DNA from 3 places in the Terribacillus saccharophilus genome. Region 1 is predicted to be linked to each of the others. Evidence: riboswitches for the same ligand, from Rfam matches in the RefSeq annotation. Region 1 holds a riboswitch; each other region holds the start of a gene.

Region 1 (3,279 bases):
TTGTAGAAAATAGGTGGAGGAATAAAAATGAGCAACTTACCGAAAGATCTACGTTACACTGAGGAACATGAATGGATTAAAAAAGAAGATGGCAATCAGTACCGAATCGGTATTACCGACTTCGCCCAGGATGAACTCGGAGACATCGTATTCGTGGAACTTCCGTCCGTCGGTGACGAACTGAAAGCAGACGAGCCATTCGGAAGCGTTGAATCTGTAAAAACAGTGTCCGAGCTGTATGCTCCGATCAGCGGAAAAGTCGTAGCTGTGAACGATGATTTAGACGACAGCCCTGAATTCGTAAATGAATCCCCATACGAGAAAGCATGGATGATTGTAGTGGAAGCAGATGACGATGCAGCTTATGAAAGCTTGCTATCTGTAGAAGATTACGAAGGACGGATTAAAGAGGATTAATTTTTTGGGTCCTTGTTGATATCTGTTAGCAAGGGCAGCGGTCTCTTTTCATATACTATGGCAAGCGTTCGTTGCTAAGCCTTTATCGGGGCACGGGCAAGGAAGCAATCAAATATCGATCAGAATAGGTGATGCCAGTATGGGTGATGAAGAAAAAGTCATTATTGTAGAAGGACGCTCGGACAAAGAGCAGATAAGGAAGATCATCGATGAGGAAGTGACGATCATCTGCACCAATGGCACATTGGGCATCGAGCGGCTGGAACAGCTGTTGTATGACTATGACTTGGATCACAAGCAAGTATATATTATGGTGGATGAGGATAGCGCTGGTCATAAGCTGCGAAAACAGTTAGCACGAGAGCTGCCGCATGCCCAGCATATTTACGTAGACAGAACCTATCGAGAGGTAGCGGCGACCCCGGCCCCTGAATTGGCCACAGCCCTGCTTAGCAGAAGTATCATGGTGCATCCATTCTTCCTCGTCTGAAGAAAGAAGGGATGAATATCAACGTTATTAAAACCGAGGTCCAGACAGTCACACAACAGGAGCAAGCAAGAATATTTGTACACACGCCTTTTTGCGGTACATGTCAGCTTGCAGAAAAAATGCTCCTTGCAGTGGAGGCCGTGACAGGCCAGGAATATTATCACAAACTGAACGCCTCTCTTTTTCCTGATTTTATGCAGGAGAATAAGATTGAAAGTGTACCTTGTCTCATTACCTTCAAACAGGGAGAAGTTCAGGAAAAAATATATGCGTTTCATTCCGTTCAGCATATGCTGGCGAAGACGCTGAGCGAATAAAACAGCTTTCCAATCTGGAAAGCTGTTTTTTCTTGCAGGAAATCAGAACAAGAAGAGCCAAATACAGTGTAGGGGGGAATGGCGGATGATCATCGAAAAACTGACAAAGCTCAAGCATCAGATCGAGGTAAGAGAGGATCTGCTGCCTTTATGTAATGATAAGCGGCTCAAGGTCTTCATTGAATGGGGAGATGCACACTTCGATTTGCATATAGATAGAAGCAGCCTCACGACCCCAGCTTCTAAGCCTTATGGTATTTTACATATACGTACCGATGAGCAGACACTGCAGGAGCTTCTTGATGGTGAGGTACAGCTTCGCAGTATCCGCAAGCAGCAAGTAGTGGACGGCGATTATCAGCATATTCTGCTTGTAGAGGCCCTTCTATTTCTGGGAGGTAAAGGAAGTCTGTGAAATATGTTGACAAGAATATTGACTAGATGCTAAACTCCTTTTAGCAATCATATACCAAACTCTTATCAAGAGTGGCGGAGGGACTGGCCCGATGAAGCCCGGCAACCACAGGTTTTCCTGTATGGTGCCAATTCCTGCAGGGAAACCTGTACAGATGAGAGAACAATTATCGAACGCAACTGCGTCTTTTTGTTCTCAGAACAAAAAGGCGCTTTTTTATGCTTATAAAGCAACACGAGGAAGGAGGAGCGGATATTGATCACCATCAAAAACCTCTCCAAGATATATCGCACAAAAAAACAGAATATTACAGCAGTCGATGAGCTTAATCTTACAATTGAGTCAGGTGAGATTTTCGGCGTGATTGGTTACAGCGGTGCTGGAAAAAGTACTTTTGTTCGCCTTTTAAACCGCTTAGAAGAACCGACAGCTGGTGAAATAATAATCAATGGCAAGGATATCGTTAAACAGCGTAAAAACGAACTTCGTCTAGCCAGACAAGAAATCGGGATGATCTTCCAGCACTTCAATCTGCTATGGTCCCGTACTGTACATCAAAATATTGCTTTTCCATTGGAAATCGCAGGTGTACCGAAAAAAGAAAGAAAAGAAAAAGTTGATCGTCTGATTGAGCTAGTCGGACTAAAAGGGCGCGAAAATGCGTATCCATCTCAGCTGAGCGGCGGACAGAAACAGCGTGTCGGCATTGCAAGGGCATTGGCCAACGATCCGAAAGTTCTGCTTTGTGATGAAGCAACATCTGCGCTGGATCCGGAAACTACTGACTCTATCCTTGACTTGCTCGTGGACATTAACAAACGCCTCGGACTGACTATCGTATTGATTACACATGAGATGAATGTTATCCGAAAAATTTGCCACCGTGTAGCTGTTATGGATACCGGAAAAGTTGTAGAACAAGGCGATGCAGCGCATGTATTCCAGGACCCGCAGCAAGCTATCACGAAACGCTTCGTTCAGCAGCTGGATGGAAGCGAACAGTATAATTCCTTATCGGCTGCAGTAGTAAAAGAAGGTACAGGCACAATCGTGAAGCTTTCCTTCTCTGGAGAAAACGTGAATCAAACAGTTGTCAGTCAGACTGCTAAACAATTCGATGTTGATATCAACATCCTGCAGGGCAGTGTATTGCAGACACAAACCGGAGCAGTAGGAAACCTGTTCTTACAGCTGGTGGGTAATGAATCGGAAGTGGAGAAGGCACTGGACTTCATCCGCGGAGCGAACGTGAAAGCGGAGGTGCAGGAACTTGTTTGAGAAGTGGTTTCCGAATGTAGATATTGCAGATTTGAACACAGCCATCTATGAGACATTCTATATGACGATCCTTTCCTTGATCGGTACTTTCATCATCGGTATTATCCTAGGCCTTTTGCTTTACCTGACTAGTAAGGGCAAGCTTTGGGAAAATAAAGTTGTCTACGGTATTGTAGCGGCGGTTGTAAACATATTCCGGGCGATTCCGTTCATCATCCTTATCTTACTTCTATTCCCGTTTACCGATTTTATCGTCGGTACGATCCGCGGACCAGAGGCAGCATTGCCTGCACTTATCATCGGATCTGCACCTTTCTATGCTCGATTAGTTGAGATTGCATTGAAGGAAGTAGATAACGGAG
Region 2 (3,279 bases), 430 kb from region 1:
GCACAGTCCAAGCACGTATGGAGGATCTATACAGAAATAATCCAAGACTGCAGCTGCAAGATGCTGGCGAATTTGCTTCCTCCGTTTTGGATAGTATACCTGCCCAGCAGCCGAATAGTTACCAGCTGATCCGAGAAACAAATCAAGGAAAAGCCGTCATTGACAGCACAGACGAAGCCGATATCGAATCCGGCCCAAATCGCTGCGCAGTGTCAACCTAACAGACAAAAGAGCCAGTCCCACTCGGGACTGGCTCTTTCTTATGCTTTTGAGAAGATACCAAGCTTTTCGATTCGCATCGCTGCTTCCAATAATCTTTCTTCTGTATCCAACAATCCTGCACGAACGTATCCTTCTCCATATTCTCCAAAACCATTACCCGGTGCGACTGCAACATGTGCCTTTTCGAGCAGCAAATCAGCGAATTCCTCAGATGTGTAACCACGGGGAACTGGCAGCCAAACGAAGAAGGTTCCTTTTGGTTCTGGTACATCCCAGCCGATAGCGCGTAAATGACCGATGAAAGCATCTCTTCTGCTTTCATACGTATGAACCAATTCCTCCACGCATGTCTGATCCGTTGTCAGGGCATAAGCAGCAGCCTCTTGCATACCGCCAAACAAACTTACATAAACATGGTCCTGGATCAGATTGATGCTTTCGATCACAGATGCATTACCAACTGCAAAGGCAATGCGCCAGCCGGCCATATTATACGTTTTGGATAAGGTGTACATTTCAATGCCGACTTCTTTGCTGCCTTCTGATTGCAGGAAGCTCTGTGGTTTTTCTCCGTCAAATCCAAGTGCACCGTAAGCAAAATCATGCAGCACACAGAATTTATGCTCTTTCGCCAGTTCCACTGTTTTATCGAAGAACTTCTGATCTGCTGTTGCAGCAGTCGGATTGTTCGGATAGTTCAAGAACATTAGCTTTGCTTCTTCTAGATCACTATCAGATATAGCATCATAATCAGGCAGGAAGTCATTCTCAGCTGTTAATGGCATGAGCGATGTCCGTGCTTGTGCCAGTTCGATGCCGGACATATAATCGGGATACCCGGGATCCGGAAGCAGTGCTAAGTCACCTGGGTTCAACAGACATTGGCTGATTTCCACCAAACCTGTTTTAGAGCCGAACATGATGGCCACTTCTGTTGTGGGATCTAATTTCACACCGTATTCCCGATCATAAAAATCACAGACTGCCTGTTTGAGAAAATCAAACCCTCTGAAAGGTGAATATTTATGATAAGCCGGATTATCAGAAGCTTCCTTTAGTTTCTCAACGATATGCTGCGGCGTCGGCAGATCAGGGTTCCCCTGTCCTAGCTTGATGATATCGTGCCCCTCTTTTTCAAGTAAACCTACTTTATGTACTAAGCCGGCAAAAAACTGCTCCGGCAATCGCTTTAATGCATCCGAAAACGGAAAATCCATCTTACTCACTCTCCTGTTGTGTCGCACTTCCTATTCTGACTATTACCAATCTTGACAGTGTTGGAAATAGAATGCGATAATGAACAAATCATACATGAATCACACACTCTTATCAAGAGAAGGCGGAGGGAATTGGCCCTATGAAGCCCGGCAACCGGTGCATTTGCACACGGTGCTAATTCCAACAGCGAGATGCTGAGGGATAAGGGGACGGATAACATTGGCCTTTCCCTCTTCCAGATACGCTTGGAAGAGTTTTTTTATGTAAAAAATCAATGAGGTGACAACATGACCATCAACATAAAAGGCGCTCCGAATTATTACGTTTGTGAGGATAATATATTGGAAAGCCTTCCAGCGAAGCTTTCGGAATTGAATTGGACCAATGGGTTGCTTATTCACGGAGATGCTTCTTGGAAAGCTGCTTCCCCATTCTTGGATCCGATCGATTTGCCAGTGAAACGCGTAGCTTATAACGGCCAGTGCACACATGCAGAAGCAGCGAGACTTGCAGGTATCGCAGCTGACGAAGCTGCTCAATTCATAATCGGTGTTGGCGGCGGAAAAGTGTTGGATACTGCCAAAGCCGCTGCTAATGATGCAGGTCTTCCAGTCATCTTAATTCCGACAATTGTTTCTAACTGCTCTCCATGGGCTTCGCTTAGCGTTTTTTATGATGAAGCAGGTAATTTCGTTGAATATACCGTATTCCCACGCAGCGCATTTATGCTGCTAGTCGAGCCGAAGCTTCTGCTTACGACACCTGCGCCTTATCTAATTGCCGGAATTGGCGATACATTGGCCAAGTGGTACGAAGCGGATGCACTTACCGAAAACATGACTGATCAGCCGCTTGCTGTCCAAATATCCCGTAACGCAGCGAAGTTATGCCGGGATATCCTTATTGCCGAAGGAGATGCTGCTATTTGTTCATTGCAAAGCAAACGTGCTGACAGTGCATTTCTCCGCGTTGCAGAAACGATCATTATGGCTGGCGGTATGGTTGGCGGTTTCGGTGATGAATATGGCCGAATTGCTGGCGCACATTCCATTCATAACGGACTGACAAGACTTGCCGAAACACATGAGCAGCTGCACGGAAACAAAGTAGCTTATGGTATCCTTGTTCAGCTTGCACTGGAAGAGAAATTCGAAGAGATCCGCACTTTGCTTCCGATTTATCAAAAACTCGGACTACCAACTGTACTTAAAGAACTTGGTGTAAAAGAAGATTTGGACAAGGTGATGAAAATTGCCGCAGACGGCGCTGTCGCTCCAGGTGAATCCATTCATTTCATGCATGTATCCGATTCAGAAAAAGTAGTCGAAGCCATGCGAAGTGTTGAGACATTCGTTGCGGCGAATAAGGGAGTGACCCAATGAAACTCGCTTTGATTCAGCATGATATCGTTTTTGGTGACCCGGAAGCCAATTACAGAAAAGTGGAAGAGTTAATAAATGAGGCACAGGAAAAGGCCGATGTCCTCGTGCTGCCTGAGCTTTGGACAACCGGCTATGACCTGACAAGACTCGATAATATAAGTGATACCGAGGGAGAAACGACAAAGCGCTTTATCAGCAGACTAGCTAAAACACATCAAAAATATATTATCGCTGGTTCCATCGCCAAGCAGACCGATACTGGTGTTTATAATACGATGCTTGTCTTCGGACCAGCAGGTGAGCTGCTCCATGAATATGATAAAGCTCATTTATTCCGATTGATGGACGAAGAGAAGTTTCTGAACCAAGGTGACAAATCCGCTTCCTTTTCCATCGGAAATAAACGAGCAGCTGGTGTCATCTGTTACGACATCCGTTTTCCCGAATTCATCCGCAC
Region 3 (3,279 bases), 1.4 Mb from region 1:
GGACAAGAAGAACAGTGAGAGAATTACATGGCTCTTCTTGAATTTACTGTTATTAAACAACAACCTACAGCAAACTTTTAGTTTTGCTTAGCTTTCGGATATCCAATGAGAATAGCGATAACTCCGCAGATTCCTACTAGAATTGGATAAATACAGTATGGGATTATACTGATCGGAGATATTCCTGCTACAGTGGCGGCTGCTAAAAATTGGGCGCCATATGGCAACAGACCTTGGATAGAGCTAGAAAAAAGATCTAATATACTAGCTGATTTTTTTGGCTCAATACCATATTTATCAGCAATATTTTTAGCAAGTGGTCCAGTAATCAGTATAGATATCGTGTTATTAGCAGTTGATAGATCTGTAAGACTAACTAGACCTGCTATGCTAAATTCAGCCCCTCTTTTGGATTTAATTCTTCGAGTTGCGAGTTGAAGAAGAAAGTCAATTCCTCCATTAAATTTAATAACCTCAACCATTCCAGCTATTAATATTGCCAGGAAGGCAATTTCATACATGCCGGCCATTCCATCTCCAATTTGTTGAATCAAACTCAGGAAGTGATAGCTTCCATCCAACAATCCAACAGCACCAGCAAGTACAATTCCCAAAACCAAAACAAGGAATACATTTATACCAATTAATGCAAAAACAATAACTAAAATATAGGGTATGATTTTGATCCAACTATAGCTTAAGTGTTCAACTTGTCCAGATTCTCCTAATGTTAAAAAGCCTAAGATAATACATGTTACAATGGCTGCTGGTAACACAATCCAGAAGTTAACTTTAAATTTATCCTTCATCTCTGCGCCTTGTGTTCGAACCGCAGTTATTGTTGTATCCGAAATAAACGATAAGTTATCTCCAAACATAGAACCACCAACAATAGCCCCCATTACTAACGCCATAGAAAAATCGGTCTGTTCGCTAATTCCAACACCAATTGGTGCCAATGCAACTATCGTTCCTACCGATGTACCCATTGACAACGAAATAAAGCAAGCTATTACAAATAAACCTACAACGAGAAGATTTTGAGGTATTAGTGATAAAGTGAGGTTAACAGTAGATTCTACCGCCCCCATACCTTTTGCAACCTCAGAAAATGCTCCCGCTAAAAGAAATATAACAACCATCAACATTACATTTGGATTTCCTGCACCTTTGGTGAAAATATCTACCTTTTTAGTGAGCGATTCTTTTCTATTCATCGCCAAAGCTACACCTGCTGAAATTGTAATAGCTACTATGACAGGGAAGGTATAGAAATCACCTGTAATAATTCCTGATCCAATAAATAAAATTAGAAAAACAACAAATGGGATCAGAGCCCATGGATTTGCCTTCTTCATTGTTCCACCTCTTTTGATATTTACTGCAAAAAAACCTCTTCTTATATTAATTAAGAAGAGGTTTTATAACTATAAAACACTCTTCTTATCTATCAAGCCTCAGCTTTCTGGATTTGGCACAGCAACTTAAAGAATTAAGTTCCGCTGCCGAGATTTCGCGGGGCCAGTCCCTCCATCTCTCTTGATAAGAAGATAATATATTTTTTGGCGCAATAAAGAGGATTATACACACTGCCCATATCTTTATCAACTGATTTTTTGATTTGTATTATTTTATTAATCTATCATAATACCATCCATCATTCGAAGATTGGTGACACCTCAATTATCTGGTTTACTCGTAACACAGAAAAAGTATAATGATAGTGAGATGAACAAATTACAGAAATTGGAGGGATTAAAGTGGCGAAACCAACGCTTTTAGAAGAAAAATTTGAAAGTAAAGAATTGAATAGTTTACTCCAATGGCGTGTTGAACCTCAAAAATGGTTTATTGATACACAGAGCTCTCAATTAGTTTTAAACACTGATCCGAAAACAGATTTCTGGCAAAAGACACATTATGGATTCGAAAATGATAACGGGCATTTTCTTTATATGAAAACCGAAAAGAATTTTAGAATGACCACTAAGGTGAAGGCACAGCCAAATGCAAAGTATGACCATGCAGGGTTGATGATTCGCTATTCAAAGGATGTATGGGTGAAAACTTCTTTAGAATATATAACTAATAGTTTGAGTAAGTTAGGCGTCGTAGTTACAAACCAGGGATTTTCTGATTGGTCAACACAATATGTACAGGATAAAGATATCGACTTATACTTTCGTATATCCAGGATTGCTCAAAACTGTTATATCGATTTCTCATGGGATGGCGAAGAATGGATGCAAATGCGAATTGCTCATTTGGACATTCCGGATGACTCCCCTATTTCAGCTGGATTATTTGCTTGCAGCCCTCAAGGAAAGGATCAAACAGTACGTTTTGATTTTCTTACTATTGAAGAACTATCTTCTGATCCAAACGAAGCTTACTTATAATCGAAACAAATTGTATTCTCATCCTGCTGCCAAATGGCAGCTTTTTTTCGTCCACGAACTTACAGCATCTATGAGAATCGTAGAGCCTTGCCATTTACAAGAAGATGCACTTCTATTATAGTTATTACAGAGTTTATATATCTTTAATTAAAGGAGATGCTAAGATGAATCAAAAATCACAAAAGAAAATCAACAACTTAGAAAATATAGAGAGAGTTCCAGCAGATAAATTATTTGAGCTAATACCTATTAAGAAAGACGACAGCGTTCTGGATCTTGGAGCTGGTACTGGTTATATTTCTCTTTCTATTGCTGATCGTGTGAAAACGGTATTCGCCTTCGATTATGATGAAGATATCCTTAAACACTTGGACACAGTAGCAGAGGAAAGAGATATTACTAACATTAAAACTGTTGCAGGAAACTTTAAAGATATTCCATTAGAAGATCATAATATTGATATAGCTATTGCTTCGATTTCTTTGCATGAAGTTCAGCCCCTTGCAACAGCTTTGAAAGAGATTCACAGAACCTTGAAACACAAAGGCTTGTTCTTATGTATTGAATTAGAAAAGACTGAAGCTTCGACTGGACCGAGAGTTTCTTCTGAAGATATGGAAACTGAAATCCTTGATGCTGGCTTCTCTGTAGTTGATAAAATTTATCCGTCAACTAAAATTGCAAATCAGCCTGTTTATATTATCCTCGCTCAAAAAAGTAAATAAATAAGAACGCAAAGACCGTTACTAGAGCGACTTTTAAAACTAAAGAGAGTAAAAAAGACAGCAATTATTTTAATACGCTGTCTTTTTCACTCTATGTTTCATGCAAATTATCTTATCTAGCTTTGATTTACTCTTAGTGAAAAAACCAAACCTAA

Evidence for each region. Region 1 has a riboswitch for S-adenosylmethionine ahead of GZ22_RS16570 (methionine ABC transporter ATP-binding protein). Riboswitches for the same ligand answer to the same signal wherever they lie in the genome.
Region 2: linked by a shared signal. The riboswitch ahead of GZ22_RS01445 (iron-containing alcohol dehydrogenase family protein) and the one ahead of GZ22_RS16570 (methionine ABC transporter ATP-binding protein) in region 1 are both predicted to bind S-adenosylmethionine.
Region 3: linked by a shared signal. The riboswitch ahead of GZ22_RS09690 (Na+/H+ antiporter NhaC family protein) and the one ahead of GZ22_RS16570 (methionine ABC transporter ATP-binding protein) in region 1 are both predicted to bind S-adenosylmethionine.

The regions. Positions count from the first base shown of each region.
Region 1 covers NZ_CP008876.1:3,332,248-3,335,526, forward strand. The annotation lists gene gcvH (glycine cleavage system protein GcvH) at 28-417, shown strand; gene GZ22_RS16555 (ribonuclease M5) at 557-907, shown strand; gene GZ22_RS16560 (thioredoxin family protein) at 919-1,224, shown strand; gene GZ22_RS16565 (hypothetical protein) at 1,310-1,639, shown strand; SAM riboswitch class I at 1,699-1,800, shown strand; gene GZ22_RS16570 (methionine ABC transporter ATP-binding protein) at 1,895-2,917, shown strand; gene GZ22_RS16575 (methionine ABC transporter permease) at 2,910-3,279, shown strand, end outside.
Region 2 covers NZ_CP008876.1:276,936-280,214, reverse strand. The annotation lists gene GZ22_RS01455 (MBL fold metallo-hydrolase) at 1-221, shown strand, start outside; gene GZ22_RS01450 (pyridoxal phosphate-dependent aminotransferase) at 261-1,439, opposite strand; SAM riboswitch class I at 1,546-1,648, shown strand; gene GZ22_RS01445 (iron-containing alcohol dehydrogenase family protein) at 1,728-2,822, shown strand; gene GZ22_RS01440 (carbon-nitrogen family hydrolase) at 2,819-3,279, shown strand, end outside.
Region 3 covers NZ_CP008876.1:1,901,401-1,904,679, forward strand. The annotation lists gene GZ22_RS09690 (Na+/H+ antiporter NhaC family protein) at 78-1,358, opposite strand; SAM riboswitch class I at 1,441-1,549, opposite strand; gene GZ22_RS09695 (DUF1349 domain-containing protein) at 1,761-2,399, shown strand; gene GZ22_RS09700 (class I SAM-dependent methyltransferase) at 2,564-3,124, shown strand.